Linked DNA regions of Hymenobacter swuensis DY53. The protein of the gene in region 2 interacts with the protein of the main gene of each other region in a pairwise test. Links are inferred from orthologs where the notes say so. Each region holds a gene or a part of one and is shown on either strand. Other genes may lie near its edges.

Evidence for each region.
Region 1: the proteins of recJ (region 2) and HSW_RS08875 interact in binary tests that used the Escherichia coli proteins (3 or more experiments, as listed by UniProt). The link is inferred for Hymenobacter swuensis DY53 from one-to-one orthologs.

What each region holds. Positions count from the first base shown.
Region 1 is NZ_CP007145.1:1,731,048-1,738,729, reverse strand. The notes cover bases 1,511-4,605. They hold HSW_RS08875 (type IA DNA topoisomerase), read right to left. Parts: upstream 4,283-4,605; coding sequence 1,739-4,282; downstream 1,511-1,738. Outside these bases: HSW_RS08880 (SusC/RagA family TonB-linked outer membrane protein), read right to left, coding at 1-1,243; HSW_RS08865 (M20/M25/M40 family metallo-hydrolase), read right to left, coding at 4,841-6,181; HSW_RS08860 (META domain-containing protein), read left to right, coding at 6,281-6,724; HSW_RS22685 (hypothetical protein), read right to left, coding at 6,801-7,532; HSW_RS08850 (pyruvate carboxylase), read right to left, coding at 7,587-7,682.
Region 2 is NZ_CP007145.1:4,850,557-4,858,018, forward strand. The notes cover bases 1,657-4,531. They hold recJ (single-stranded-DNA-specific exonuclease RecJ), read left to right. Parts: upstream 1,657-2,170; coding sequence 2,171-3,892; downstream 3,893-4,531. Other genes in these bases: HSW_RS22015 (tetratricopeptide repeat protein), read left to right, coding at 1,657-1,913; HSW_RS22025 (DoxX family protein), read right to left, coding at 3,912-4,271; HSW_RS22030 (M61 family metallopeptidase), read left to right, coding at 4,426-4,531. Also shown: more of HSW_RS22015, read left to right, coding at 81-1,656; more of HSW_RS22030, read left to right, coding at 4,532-6,261; lptB (LPS export ABC transporter ATP-binding protein), read left to right, coding at 6,359-7,132; HSW_RS22040 (GH3 auxin-responsive promoter family protein), read left to right, coding at 7,324-7,462. UniProt on the Escherichia coli protein: Single-stranded-DNA-specific exonuclease.

The DNA.
Region 1 (7,682 bases), 3.1 Mb from region 2 along the record:
TAAGCGGGTTGATGAAGTTGCCCGCGTTGGGAAAAATGGCCAGGTTACCGTTCTCCTCGTAGGGCGTAAGCAGCGGGTTGATTTTGTTGGCCTGGTTGGTGGGGTCGCGCCGCCGGTCGAGGTTGAAGTAGGTGAGCTGACTTTGCAGCCCCACCTTCACCTTGGCGTTGATTTTCTGGTCGAGGTTGAAACGGATGGAGTAGCGGTTGAGGTCGTCCATCCGGAACAGGCCCTGCTCGTTGAAGTAGTCGAACGAGGTGTAGAACTTGGTTTTGTCGGAGCCGCCGGCCAGGCCAATCTGGTGTTCCTGCTGCACGCCTTGGCGCAGCAGCATATCCATCCAGTTGGTGCTCACGCCGTTGTTGATATTCTGAATTTCGAGCGGCGTGAAGATCTTGCTGTCGTTGGAGACATCCGTCCAGGTGCCGGTGGTGCGGTTGGCTTCGCGCTTCTGGGCCACGTAGGCCGCCGCATCGTTCACGCGCGGGTAGTACACGGCATCGGTGATGCCGTAGTAGGAGTTCACCGTTACGCGCGGCTGCCCCGAGGTGCCTTTTTTGGTCGTGACGATAATTACCCCATTGGCTCCCCGCGAGCCGTAAATGGCCGTGGACGCGGCGTCCTTGAGCACTTCCATGCTCTGGATGTCGTTGGGGTTGATGTCCTGAATGGAGTTGTACTGCACGCCATCTACGATAAACAGCGGGCCGTTCTGAGCCGTGATGGAGCGGTTGCCGCGCACGGCAATGTTCACGCCCGAGCCGGCCGAGCCGCTGCTGCGGGTAATATCTACGCCCGGCAGGCGGCCCTGGAGGGTTTCCATCACGTTGGCCGAGGGCACCTTCTTCAAATCCTCCTCCTTCACCGAGACGATGGCCCCGGTTACGTCGCTCTTCTTCACCTGCCCGTAGCCAATAACTACCACCTCATCCAGCGCCTTCTGATCGGGCTTGAGTGACACTTTGAGCTTGTCGAGGTTGCCGGCCGGTACCGTTTGGGGCACGTAGCCGATGTAGCTGAAGGTGAGCACCGCTTCCGTGCCGGCGGGCACGCTCAGCGAGAAGCTGCCGTCGTTATCGGTTGTGGCCCCGATGGTGGTGTTTTTGATAATGACCGTGACGCCGGGCAGGGCTTCGCCGGTAGCTGCATCCAGCACCCGGCCCTGCACCGGGCGGGTCTGCTGGGCCAGCGCCGTTCCCGCCGTCAGCAGCACCAATGAGCTCAACAGTAGGCTTTTTTTCATAGCGGGGAATTTTGACTGGTCGAAGAAAGAGCTGAGAGCCTGAAGAAGTAAGCCCTCACTAATGTTAGGTCTATCTCCGGGAGTTCCTGCCTTTCAACCCGCTGATTATTTGCGCAATCGTTGTCGGGAACGTTGCCAGTAGCCGAATTACGCGCTTTTTATCCGCCCCTGCCCGGCATATAGTAATGCCACACCACCTCCGTCAGCTTAAAAGCAGTTTCGGACACCCTGCCTATAAATTGTATTTAGCGCATATTCAGGCCGATCATATTCTGCCTTTCGCTATTCTACCAATCGCCACCCAGCCACAGAAGTGCGCTCAGCAGCATGCTCACCAGCAGCCCGGAAGCCAGCGGCATTTTATCGGATTGAGAAGTTTGTGTCACTGGTGCAGAGCCGTCCTACCATCGGTTCCCGCAGAGGGCACAGACGTTTGCGCAGCTGTTCAGACGCGCGCAGTTCTATTCGCGGGTTCAGGACGCCACCACCTTTGCATTACCCCTTGTTATCAAACACCGGCTCAATGCGCCCATCGGCCCCGACCTGCAAAGCGGCTTCGTACCGCGCGCCAGATTTCGAGGAAATGAAGCCGCGGATGACGCCGGTTTTGCCTTTGCGCAGAAGCTGGTTCATCTGGGCATCGGTGAGGGTTTTGCCACCCCACTCGAATGGGGCCCGGAACTGGCAGTCCTCGCGGAAGCGGGAGCAGCCCCAGGCGCTCTTGCCCTTCAGCATCTGGCCCAAGCGGCACACCGGGCAGGGTATCTGGCCGGGGTCCTGCGGGGTGGTAGGCTTGCTTTCGGCGGCGCGCACCAGTTCCAGGGTGCGGGCGGGCGTGAGGCGGATGGCGGCCCCGAACTTATTACCGACCTCGTCCAGGAAGCCCTGCATCACCTGAGTGCGGCCTTTTTTGAGCAGGTCGCCCACCTGCTTATCGGTGAATTTCTTGCCCTCGAATTCCACCGGCAGCCGGAACTGGCAACCCTCCTTCCAGCGCGAACAACCAAACGCTGACTTGCCCCGCAGGATGTGGCCGCTGCCGCAGGCTGGGCATGGGCCCAATGCCCCCGGCACGGCCGGCGTGGCGGCTGCCGGAGTCGGACGAGTAGCCGCAGGTTTACCAGCTGCCGGCGCGGCTTGCGCGGCGTTGGCTACCGTGACGGCGCGGCCGGAGCCGTCATGCTTCACCTCGTGCACCATTTCGCGCACCAGCTGTTTCAGCTCGCCCAGAAACTGCTCCTGGTCGAGCTGGCCGCCTTCAATCTGGCGCAGCTTCCGCTCCCACTGGCCCGTCAGCTCCGCTGACTTCAGCGTGGGGTTGCGGATGAGGCCGATGAGCTCCACGCCGGTGGGCGTGGGCACAATTTTCTTCCGGTCGCGGCGGATGTAGCCGCGCTTGAACAGGGTTTCGATAATGGCGGCGCGGGTAGAAGGGCGGCCGATGCCGTTTTCCTTCATAGCCTGGCGCAGCTCGTCGTCGTCCACGTTGCGGCCGGCGGTTTCCATGCCCCGCAGCAGCATGGCCTCCGTGTATTCGCGCGGGGGCTGGGTTTGCTTGGCGTCGAGGCGGGGCTTGTGGGGGCCGGTTTCGTCCTTTTGAAAGCTGGGCAGCACGGTGCTCACCACGTCGTCGTCGCCTTCGCCGGCCGCTTTGGGGGCCGAGGGGGCCTGCTGCTTCTCCGGGTCGCCGTATACTTCGCGCCAGCCGGGGCTCAGAATCTGCCGGCCCCGTACCCGGAAGGTGCGCCCGGCCACGTCGGCCGTCACGGTAGTGTTCGAGACTTCACAATCGGGGTAAAACGCGGCCAGGAAGCGGCGCGTGATGATGTCGTACACCTGCTGCTCGGTGCCGTGCAGACTGCCCGCACTGGCTCCGGTGGGGATGATGGCGTGGTGGTCCGTTACCTTCTGGTTGTTGAACACCTTGGTGCTCTTGCGGATTTTGCCGCCCGCCAGCAGCGGGGCCGCCAGCGCCGCGTGCGCCCCGCCCAGCCCGCGCAGGATGCCGGGAATTTTGGGGTATTGGTCGTCGGGCAGGTAGGTGGTATCCACGCGGGGGTAGCTCACCACTTTCTTCTCGTAGAGGCCCTGCACCGTCTTGAGCGTATCCTCGGCCGATAGGCCCAACTGGTTGTTGCACTGCACCTGCAGGGAGGTCAGGTCGAACAGCGCGGGCGGACTCTCCAGCGCCTTTTTGATTTCCACGTTGGTCACCGTGAGGGGCTGGCCGGTTACCTGGGCCAGGGCTGCATCGGCCTCCTCCTGGGTCACGAAGTAGCCGCGGGCCTTCAGGCGGGCCTTTTCGTCGGGCTCGTCGTCGTCCTTGCCCTTTTTCACCACGGCCACGTGGCTGAACATGGTGCCCCGGTACTCGGTACGCAGCACCCAGTAGGGCTCGGGCCGGAAGTTCTGAATTTCGTGGTGCCGGTCTACCAGCAATGCCAGCGTGGGCGTCTGCACTCGCCCGATGCTGAGCACCTGCCGCTGCCCGGGCGCGTACTTGAGCGTGAACAGCCGGGTAGCGTTCAGGCCCAGCAGCCAGTCGCCCACGGCGCGGCTCTTACCGGCCTGGTACAGCGAGTCGAACTCCGAGCCCTCGCGCAGGTTTTGGAAGCCCTGGCGGATGGCTTCTTCGGTGAGCGAGGAAATCCAGAGGCGCTTGGTGGGCTTGCGGTACTTGGCCTCCAGCAGCACCCAGCGCTGAATCACCTCCCCTTCCTGCCCGGCGTCGCCGCAGTTGATAACTTCCTCGGCGGAGGCCAGCAGGTTCTTAATCACGTTGAACTGCCGCACCACGCCGTCGTCGCGGCGCATGAGCTTGATGCCAAACTGCTCGGGCAACATGGGCAAATCATGAATGCTCCAGCGCTTCCACTCGGGGCGGTAGTCCTCGGGCTCGCGCAGCTGGCAGAAGTGGCCGAACGTCCAGGTAACTTGGTAGCCGTTGCCCTCGAAGTAGCCGTCCATTTTGCGGTTGGCACCCAGCACCTGGGCAATTTCGCGGGCCACGCTGGGCTTTTCGGCAATGCAAACTTTCACTCGTAGCGGATTGGATGAAGTACGCCAGCCGGGGCCAGCAGGGAATCAACAAAGATAACGGGGAGAAAAGTCCGGTGCACTGGACTCTTCTCCCCGTTTTTGAGCTGTCAAATATTCTAGCTGGCGACCTGCTATTCAGCCCCCAATCTTGTCACCCAAGTGCCCAATGCCATCAAGCAAAAAATAGAATAGAGGCCACCATACCAAAGCAGCCAACGTGTAGCATAGAGTTAGTTTGAATTTCTTTTTGAACAGCATTTTCACAGCGTACCAGCTATTAATCAACACAGTAGCAAAAAGGAACACGAGTAGAAGCAAGAGTACTGTAAACACACTCTCATCTAACCTACGGTCTGGCAAACCTGCTATGTAGGTAAATCCATACAGAAGTATACCCAAAATCAGCAGACCTCCATTGATAACCAGTAGCCTACGATACTCGGGTAATAGTATCATAGATAGTTTAGTGTAAGCTGAGAACCGTTTACAGAAAATAAAAAAGCAGCCCGTCAGGTTAAGTCCAAAACTCAATCTGACGGGCTGACAAGCTACCGGCAGCTATTGCTTTACCGTTTCAGGCGCAATGCGGGTGGGGGTCTGCTGGCCGCTGACGATGCCGACGGCAGCCCGGCCAATGGCCGTAATAACGGCCGTCATGTTGGGCAGATCCAAGCTTTCGACTTCATCGTCCACGGAATGATACTTCTTGTCGGTCGGAATCTGGTCGGTGCTGATGGTGTGGGCGGGTACACCCAAGCGGGCCAAGGTGGCGTTGTCGGAGCGGAAGAATAGGTTTTGCTCGGGGTACGGGTCGGGCTCGAAGCGGAACACAGTGCCTTTGGCGTTATCCTGCAGCATCTTGCCAAAATCCGACCGATCAAAACCGGTAATGAAGGCGGTGTTGGGTCCAAATTTGGCCTGCTTGCCAATCATTTCGATGTTGAACATGGCCACCACCTGCTGGGGATTGAGTTGCTTCGAGAAATGCCGGGCTCCGAAACCGCCAATTTCCTCGGCCGTGAAGGCCACGAACACCAGCGGGCGGGCGTTATCGTTCTTCTTCTTGAAATATTCGGCCAAGGCTACCACAGCAGTAGTGCCGCTGGCGTCATCGTCGGCCCCGTTGGCAATGGAGTCACCGACCACGGCGGGTAGGAAGCCCAGGTGGTCGTAGTGGCCGCTGAACACCACCTGCTCGGTGGCGCGGGCGGCATCTTTGCCAGGCAGCACGCCCACCACATTACGCAACTCCACCGTGCGGATGGTGGTGGTAGCGGCCACTTGAAACTTAAGGGGCGTAGGGGCCGGAGGCGCCAGAATAAGCAAGGTGGTGAACGGAGCCGGCTTATCGGCCCGCAGGCCGCCGCGTTTCACGTAGCCAGCCACTCTGGCAAACGCGGCCGCCTGCGTGGGGTCCACAAACACAATAGTGTTTTCCTTAGGGTCGAGCAGTGCCCGCACGTCCTTCATCAGGTTGTCTTTGGGACCAATGGTGACAACGCGGGCAGCGGGTTCATCGGCCTCCGTCCAGTTCAGGTGCGGCTGGCCGGAAATCAGCAGCAGCTTATCCGGGCTTACATTGCTACCGTTGATGGACACGAAGGCGGCCGCCGTACGGGCCTCATAGGCCGGAAATGTCTGGGCGAAAGACGTCAGACCCGGCAGCGGCTCCAGACCGATGCGCTGGAATTCAGCGGCCAGAAACTCGGCGGCTTTCAGGCTGCCAGGCTTGCCGGTGGCGCGGCCCTGCATATCATCAGCGGCTAGGGTACGCACTATCCGTTCTACCGTAGCGGCCGAAACACCGGCTGTCAGTGGGGCAATGGCTGGTTTTTTCTGAGCATAAACGTTGGCACTGAACAGAGCGAGGAACAGAACGAAGGGGGGGAATTTTCGCATACCGCAAAATAACCATTTTGTTCTTTAGCCGGTACAATTTGTGTGCCGTAACCAGCCGGTTTCTGCTGGTTTATTTTCTCACTTCACCTTCCTTATAGCATGCGCCTTTCCTTGCCTCTGCTCCTGCTGCTGGGGGCCTGTCAGACAACAGCTCCTACAACGGAAACTACCACTTCTGCTGCTCCAGCTACTCCACCCGCCGAGCTACGGGGCACCCGCTGGCTTCTGCACGCTCTCGACAAACAACCAACTACCCCTACGGCTGGCAAGGAGGTGTATCTGCAACTCAATACCACCGAGCTACAGGCAGAAGGACAGGCGGGGTGCAACCGTTTTCGGGGTAATATTGAGTTGCCCGCCACCGGTCAGCTACGCTTTGGACCGTTGATGGCTACCAAAATGGCCTGCCCTGATCTAACCATCGAAACCGGGTTTATGAGTGCGCTGAACGCCGCCCGCACCTACCGCATCAGCCGTGACACACTGCGGCTATACGGGGAACCTGCAGGGCTACCTCTGGCGGAGTTGCACAAAGGTCAATAGGGTAACCACCGGTTTGTAAAAAGCCCGGCCGCCCGACAATTCGGACGGCCGGGCTTTTTACAAACCGGTGGTTGCTTTACTGCGTGTCTACTTTGGCCAGTACCGCGCCCCAATCGGCATCGGTTTTGGCAGTGGCAGCTTCGGGAGTTGCCTTTAGCGCGGCGGCCAGCGCGGGGGCAGCCGCCTGCAGGGGTTTCAGCCCGAGCTTTACCGGCAGTAGCTGTCCATCGGGCCGCAACAGGTAATAGGTGATTTTGTCTTCGACCTCGTCATACCGTTCCCCTGTGCTGTACGGGCCCTGGTAATTGGCTTTGCGCAGGGTTTTGGCATAACGTTTCAGAAACGCGTACTTGCCTTCGTGCAGCACTTCCACGTACTCCGCACGCTGGCTGAGCACCGGAGCCTCGGTAAAGCGTCGGAACCTGCGCACCCGCGCCGGCTGCAGACCACGGGCTGGTACATCCAGCTCAAAGCTGGCCAGCTTCCGGTCATCGAGCACCAAAGAGTCCTTGCGGTGGAGCGGCAGCATCAGCAGCCGGTGGTTCAGAACATCGTACTTCACCGGCACCGGTGCCAAAGGTACACCGGTAGTCATCTTCAGCCGCGCCGGCAGCCAGCTGTTTTCCACATAAGGTGAACCAATCAGACCGTAAGACTCACCTTTAGGTAACACGGCTGCCGCACCGTTTGCTAAGGCATCGATGTTTGCCTGCGCAGCAGTACCCGCCTGACTGATGGACTGCTGCGCCTGGCCGGACGTAGCGCAAACGGCCAGCAGAAATACGGAAGCAAAATAAATACGCATCATTTTTAGGATAAGGAGGCAAGCCCTAATGTACGCTTTTGCGGCTGATTCCGGGACTTACCCCAGCGTCAGTACTAGGTCGTCGGCGTTTACCATGCTGCCTTCCGTTAGGCTCACGGCCTGAATAGTGGTATCGTCGGGGGCGGTGATGGT
Region 2 (7,462 bases):
CAAGTGTTACAGGCTCAACGGTCAGCTCACTAAATCACTAGGTCACTGAATCACCGTCAGGGTCTTTTCGTTATGCGCTTATGAAAAAGTCGTTGCGTTTGGGAGTAGGGAAGGCAGGGCTGACCGTGTTGCTATTGGCAGCCGGGCCGGTGGTAGCCCAGGTTCAGGAAGACAGCCAGGTGCAGCTAGCTCGTGAGTATGAGCGCAAGGGCGAGCATGAGAAGGCCGCCTTTCTGTTCGGCCGACTGCGCAACGATGAGCAGACGGCCCCCAACATCCTGCCCGATTACCTGGCTGCCCTGCAAGGACTCAAGCGCCCCAAAGATGCCGAGAAGCTGGTGAAGCGTGCCCAAAAGCAACGGCCCCAGGAAGCCAAGCTGGGCGTCACGCTGGGCCAGGTGTACGCCCAGGCTCCCGATGAGCTAGCCGCCCAAAAGCAGTGGGAGCGGGTGCTGGCCCAGCTGCCCCCGGAACAGGTAGTAGCCGTAGCCACCGAGTTTCAGAAGCTGGCGTTACCTGACTGGGCTATCCGTACCTATCTGCGCGGCCGGGAGCTGGCCCGTTCCGAAACCGAGTTCGGCCCCCAGCTCATCCAGCTCTACACCCAGCAGGGCCAGACGGATAAGCTGATGGCCGAAACTCTGCGTCTGGTGCAGGACGATGAGCGGCAACTGCCCTTCGTGCGCAACATGCTTCAAAACAGCCTCCAGGAAGATAAGGACTTTGCCACGCTGGAAAAAGAGCTGCTGAGTCTGGTGCAGAAAAACCCCGAGCTGCCTGTGTACAGTGAGTTGCTGCTGTGGCTGCAGGTGCAGCGCCGCGACTTTACCGGCGCGCTGGTGCAGGCCAAAGCCCTCGACCGGCGCGGCCGTACCGAAGGCCAGCGCGTACTGGAAGTAGCCGAAATTGCCCGCCGCAACAAAGACTACGAAAGCGCAATCCAAGGCTACGATTACGTGGTGCGCGAGTACCGCAACCAACCGTACTACGCCCTGGCCCGCCAGCGCCTCGTGCAGACCCGCGAGGACCAGGTACGCAACACGTACCCCGTCAGCCCCGCCCAGCTGCGGAGCCTGCTGCAGGAGTATGAGCAGGTGCTTACTGACCTGGGCCGCACGCCCGATACGGCCCCGGTGCTGCGTAGCATGGCGGCCTTGCGCGCCTTCCAGCTCGATGAGAAGGAACCCGCCATGAAGCTGCTCAACGAGGTAATCACCATGCCCCGCGCCAGCCTCGATGTGGTGGATCAGGCAAAGATTGATCTGGCCGATATCTACCTGCTGCGCGCCGAGCCTTGGGAAGCTACCCTGTTGTACTCGCAGGTAGAGAAGTCGCACAAGGATACGCCGCTGGGTTATGATGCCAAGCTGCGCAACGCCCGCCTCAGCTACTTTGCCGGCGACTTCAAGCTGGCCCAGTCGCATCTGGATATTCTCAAGCAGGCCACCAGCCGAGAAATTGCCAACGATGCCATGCAGCTCAGCCTGCTCATCACCGACAACACGGCCATGGACACGGCCGGCGTGGCCCTGCGCGACTACGCCGTGGTGGAGCAGCAGGTATTCCAGAACAAGTTGCCGGAAGCCCTGCGCGGCCTCGATGCTCTGCTGGCCAAGTATCCCGGCCACGCGCTGCAGGACGACGCTTGGTACCTGAAGGCCCAGCTTCAGCGCCGCACCGGTGACTATCCCGGTGCCTTAGCCACCCTGGAGCGCATTACGGCTAACCCCAAATATGATGTGCTCAGCGACGACGCACTGTTCTTGGCCGCTCTCATTCAGGAGGAAAACGTGCAGGACCGCGAGAAAGCCCAGCAGCTCTACAACCAGGTTATCACCAAGTACCCCGGCAGCATCTACGTGGCCGAAGCCCGCAAACGGTTCCGCAAAATGCGCGGCGATGCGGTCAACTAGAATCACAGATTTTCGCTGATTAACTGTGGTTTCGCTGATTCAGGCCGGCAAAACGTGTACCCCGGAGCTGGGCTCTGGCTTGCGCTTAGGAGTAAGACCCTTCTGACGCGGGCCGGAGCCCAGCTCCGGGGTACACGTTTTGCCGGCCTCGAACACTACCCCCTCAATCTGCGGCATCTGCACCCGAATCTGCGAAAATCTGTGCTTCTGTTTTTGTACTTTTGGAGATACTGCCGCTGTTAGGCTCCTCTGTACTCATGGAAAAACGATGGATTCGCAAGCCCGCGCCTGACGTTGAAACAGTCCGGCATCTGGCTGATGCGCTGCGCGTAAACGAGGCCATCGTCAGCCTGCTGTGCCAGCGCAATGTGGGCACGTTTGAGGAAGCGCGTTCCTATTTCCGTCCCGACCTCAGCCAGCTACCCGACCCGCTGCTCATGCGCGACATGGACCGCGCCGTGGACCGCCTGCTCCAAGCCCTGCACCTGGGCGAGCGGGTGCTGGTATTTGGCGACTATGACGTGGACGGGACTACCTCCGTGGCACTGGTGTACAGCTATTTGTGCCGATTTTTCGGGCCGGAGCGCATTGATTACTACATTCCGGACCGCTACAAAGAGGGCTATGGCATTTCCGACGCCGGCATCGACCATGCCCACGACTTCGGCTACCAGCTCATTATTGCCCTCGACTGCGGTGTGAAGTCGGTGGATAAGATTGCCTATGCCAACCAGCGCGGCGTCGATTTTATCATCTGTGACCACCACTTACCCGGTCCCGAGCTGCCAGCGGCCGTGGCCGTACTCGACCCCAAGCGCCAGGATTGCCCGTATCCGTTCAAGGAACTGTCGGGCTGCGGCGTGGGCTTCAAACTGATGCAGGCCTTCACCCAGCACCAAGGCCTGCCCGAAGACGAACTCTATGAGTTGTTGGACTTAGTGGCCGTGAGCATTGCCGCCGACATCGTGCCCATCTACGGCGAAAACCGCACCCTGGCCTACCACGGCCTGCGCCTCATTAACGACCGGACCCGGCCTCAGCGCCCCGGCCTGGATGCGCTGCGCGAACTGGCCGGCCTGCAAACCGCCGAGCTAAACATTAGCAGTCTGGTGTTCGGGTTTGCGCCCCGCATCAACGCGGCCGGCCGCATGGGTGACGCCAAACGCTCGGTGGCCATGCTGCTGGCCGGCAGCACCGCAGAAGCCGTAGCCACTGCCGGCGTAGTCGACAAAACCAACCAGGAACGCCGGGGTTTCGACACTAGCATAACGAAGGAAGCGCTGGAAATGATTGAGCAGAGCGACCTGCTGCGCACCGCCCGCACCACCGTGCTATTCAAGCAGGATTGGCATAAAGGCGTGGTGGGCATTGTGGCCTCGCGCTGTCTCGATAAGTACTACCGGCCCACCATTATCCTCACCGAAAGCAACGGCAAAGCCACCGGCTCAGCTCGTTCGGTGGTAGGGTTCGATGTGCACCAAGCCATTGAGGACTGCGCCGAGCTGCTCGACCAGTACGGCGGCCACATGTACGCCGCCGGCCTCACGCTGCCGGTAGAGAACGTGCCCGCTTTCCAGGAGAAATTCGAGCGGATTGTAGCCGGTCGTATCCTGCCGGAGCAGCTGATTCCGCCCGTGGAAATTGACTGGACCATTCGACTAAGCGACATTACGCCGTCGTTTTACCGGCTGCTGAGCCAGATGGAGCCGTTCGGTCCTGGCAACCCCAACCCGGTGTTTGCCTCCGAGCAGGTGTACGCCACCCCCGATTCGGCGCGCATTGTAGGCAACTCCCACCTCAAGCTTACCCTCACTCAGGACGGCCACCACACCGTGGATGCCATTGGCTTCGGGCTGGGCGAATACCACGAGCAAATTCGTCAGGGCCAGCCGTTCAGCGTTTGTTACACCATCGAAATCAACGAGTACCGGGGCGTGAAGAACCTGCAGCTGCGGGTGAAGGACATCCGGTGGGAGTAGCGGTGAGTGAGTGAAGCAGTTACTTACGCACTTTCCACACCCAGCCAATAAGCACCAGTTGGAGCGGCAGGCGCGCCCATAGCGCCCATAACGGCACTGGCAGGCCTGCGCCGCGGGTTTGCAGCATGTATACGTTGGCTGGAAACACGGCTACCAGTAGCGCCATCAGGCCCCAAGCGGCCCAGCAGCGGGTAGCGGGAATAAGCAGCCCGAGGCTACCGGCCAGTTCAGCCGCGCCGCTCAGGTATACCAGTAGGAGGGGAGCCGGCAGGTAGGGCGGTACGATGCGCAGAAACCCCGCTGGGTTAGTAAAATGCGTAATGCCGGCCCCGATAAAAAACGTAGCCAGCATAATGCGGCTGATGGTTTTGATGCGCATGCCGACAAGGTACAGGGGAATCGGCGTGTCGTTCGTGCCAGAAAGCTGTCCTTCGGGTACTTCGCCTGTAATGACAATCCACCCGTTCACCCATTCATACTACCTATCTTCGCCGGGGCGTTAGTGCCGTATCCCATCTATCCTTGTTCGTTTTATGAAAGCTACTTTGCTGGCCCTCGGGCTGAGCCTCGCCACCGCTTCGGCCGCTTTGGCCCAACAGCCCGCTGGCTACCAGATTCGCCTCGATTTGCAGCAGGTGACCAACGACCGGGTGAAGGTCGTTATTAATACCCCCGCTATCCGTGAGGCGCAGGCTACGTACGTTATGCCCTCGGTGGTGCCCGGCTCGTACTCCAAGAAGGATTACGGCCGCTTCGTGACCAGCTTCAAGGCGTTTGATAAGAATGGCAAGAGCCTGAAGGTGAAGAACAACGGCCCCAACCTGTTTGTCATCGACAACGCAACCAAGCTGGCCCGCCTCGAATACCTGGTGGACGATACCTGGGACGTGAAGCAGGACGACCAGTTCATCTTCCAGCCCGGCGGCACCAACATTGATGCCGGCCGCAACTTCACTATTAACCATTACGGCTTCTACGGCTACTTCGAGGGCTACAAGATGCTGCCCTACGAGGTGCAGGTGCAGAAACCCGCCGACCTCTACGGTGCCACCGCCTTGGATGTGCGCCGCGCTTCAACTACGCAGGACGTATTCACGGCCTCCAACTACGTGACGCTGGCCGACGGCCCCATCCTCTACGCCCGCCCCGATACGGCCAGCTTCAGCACCGGCGGGGCCCGCATTTCGGTGGCCGTGCTGTCGGAGAGTGGCGCGGTGAAGGCTGCGGACGTAAGCCAGATGCTGCGGCCTATGTCGGAGGCCTTGACGAAGTACTTTGGTAAGATGCCAGTGCCGCGCTACCAGTTTCTGTTCTACTTCCCCAGCCTCACCTCGGCGCTTAATAGCGAAAAAGGCGGTTACGGGGCCATGGAGCACAGCTACTCTTCTCTCTACTTCCTGCCCGAGCTGCCCGACGCCGACCGCCTGCGCAGTATGGTGCTGGAAGTGGCCTCGCACGAGTTTCTGCACATGCTGGCCCCGCTCAACATCCATTCCCGCGAAATCGGGGAGTTCGACTTCCGCAACCCCCAGATGTCGCAGCACTTGTGGCTGTACGAGGGCGTGACGGAGTACGTGTCGCAGCTGGTGCAGGTGCAGGGCGGGCTTATCACGCCGGAGGAGTTTCAGAAGCGCGTGAAGGAGAAAATCGACAAGTCGGATAAGTACGCCACCGTGTCGTTTACGGAGATGAGCCGCCGCATTTTGGAAGACCCGTACAAAGACATGTATGAGAACGTATACAACAAGGGCGCGCTCATCGGGCTGCTGCTGGACATTCGCATCCGGGAGCTGAGCCAGGGCCGCCAGACGCTGCGCGACGTGCTGCTGGCCCTGCGCGAGAAGTACGGCCCCACCCGCTCCTTCGAGGACAAAGACCTGATTCCTGAAATCGTGGCCCTTACCAACCCCGAAATCGGGACGTTCTTCCGCCGCTACGTGGAGGGCGCCGAGCCGCTGCCGCTGGCCGAGGACCTGGCCAAAATCGGGTGGACGTACGCGCCCACCGGCCAGGCCCGCGTGAAGGCGTTCGGTAACCTGGGCTTCGCCTATGACCAGAGCAAGGACCAGTTCCGGGTAGCCAAAACCAAGCCTGAGGACAACGCCTTCGGTCTGGACGAGGGCGACGTGGTGGTGGCTATCAACGGGCAGTCGGTAACGATGCAGACCGCCGAGAAGCTGCTGCGCCCGTTGGTAGAGCCCCAGACGGCCGACGCCGTACGGGTGAAGTTCCGCCACGGCAACGGTGCCGAGCAGGAACGCCAGGCCACCCCGCGCGAGTTTGAAGTAGAAGTCAAGAACCTCGTCGAAACGCAGTCTGCTGCCACTCCCGCCCAGCAAACGCTGCGTAGCAGGTTGTTAAAAGGGTAGAGACGCGTCAGTACAAGCGGCGCTTTGAGGTGTCGTTGTGCCGCCTCGAAATGACACACCTGTTGACCTTCCTGCTTCCCCTTACCTTTGCCCCACGATGATTCTACGAGCCGAGCACCTGGTTAAGAAATACAAGTCGCGCACGGTAGTGAACGACATGTCGCTGCAAGTGGAGCAGGGCGAGATTGTGGGGCTGCTGGGGCCGAACGGAGCCGGCAAAACCACCTCGTTCTACATGACGGTGGGCATGGTGAAGCCCGACTCCGGCCGCGTATTTCTCGATGACAAGGAAATCACCAAGCTGCCCATTTACCAGCGGGCCCGGCTGGGCGTGGGCTATCTGGCCCAGGAGGCCAGCGTATTTCGCGACCTGACCGTGGAGGAAAACATTCTGGCTGTGCTGGAAATGACGGATATGCCCAAGCAGGCTCAGCGCGACAAGGTAGAAGAGCTCATTAGTGAATTCAGCCTCGGCCATGTGCGCAAAAATCTGGGCCGGGTGCTGAGCGGCGGTGAGCGGCGGCGCACCGAAATTGCCCGGGCCTTGGCCGTCGACCCCAAGTTTGTGCTGCTCGATGAGCCGTTTGCCGGCGTCGACCCCATTGCTACCGAGGAAATCCAGAGCATCGTGGCCCGCCTCAAACACAAAAACATTGGCATCCTCATCACCGACCACGATGTGAACTCCACCCTGGCCATTGTGGACCGGGCGTACCTACTCTTCGAGGGTAAGCTGCTGAAAGCCGGTACCGCCGAGGAACTGGCTGAAGATGAGATGGTACGCCGCGTGTACCTGGGCAAGAATTTCGAGCTGAAACGCAAGGACTACACCACGGCTCCCGGTCAGGATATGACTGCGGAAAGTGCCTGAGGTGAGCTCAGCAAGCTTGCTGTACTGCTGCCTCACCTGATAGGCAGGGCCAGTGCCGTAAACGCAGCCGCGAAAAGGCCGTTGGGGTCCCGTCAGAATCACCCAAAGCATTTCGGTAACTTTCCCGGGCGGTCAGCGGTACAGCGTATCCGGTGGCCGCCCGGCCGCTTTTTCCTTCTCATCTCTCCTCCGTGATTAGTACCGTTCTGACCTGGGCCGTGCAGCGCCGGTTGGCCAGCATCAGCCATTTTAGGGATAACCCGCACGAGGTGCAGCAGGCGGTACTGCACAGCCTGTTGCACACGGCCCGCGCTACGGCCTGGGGCCGCC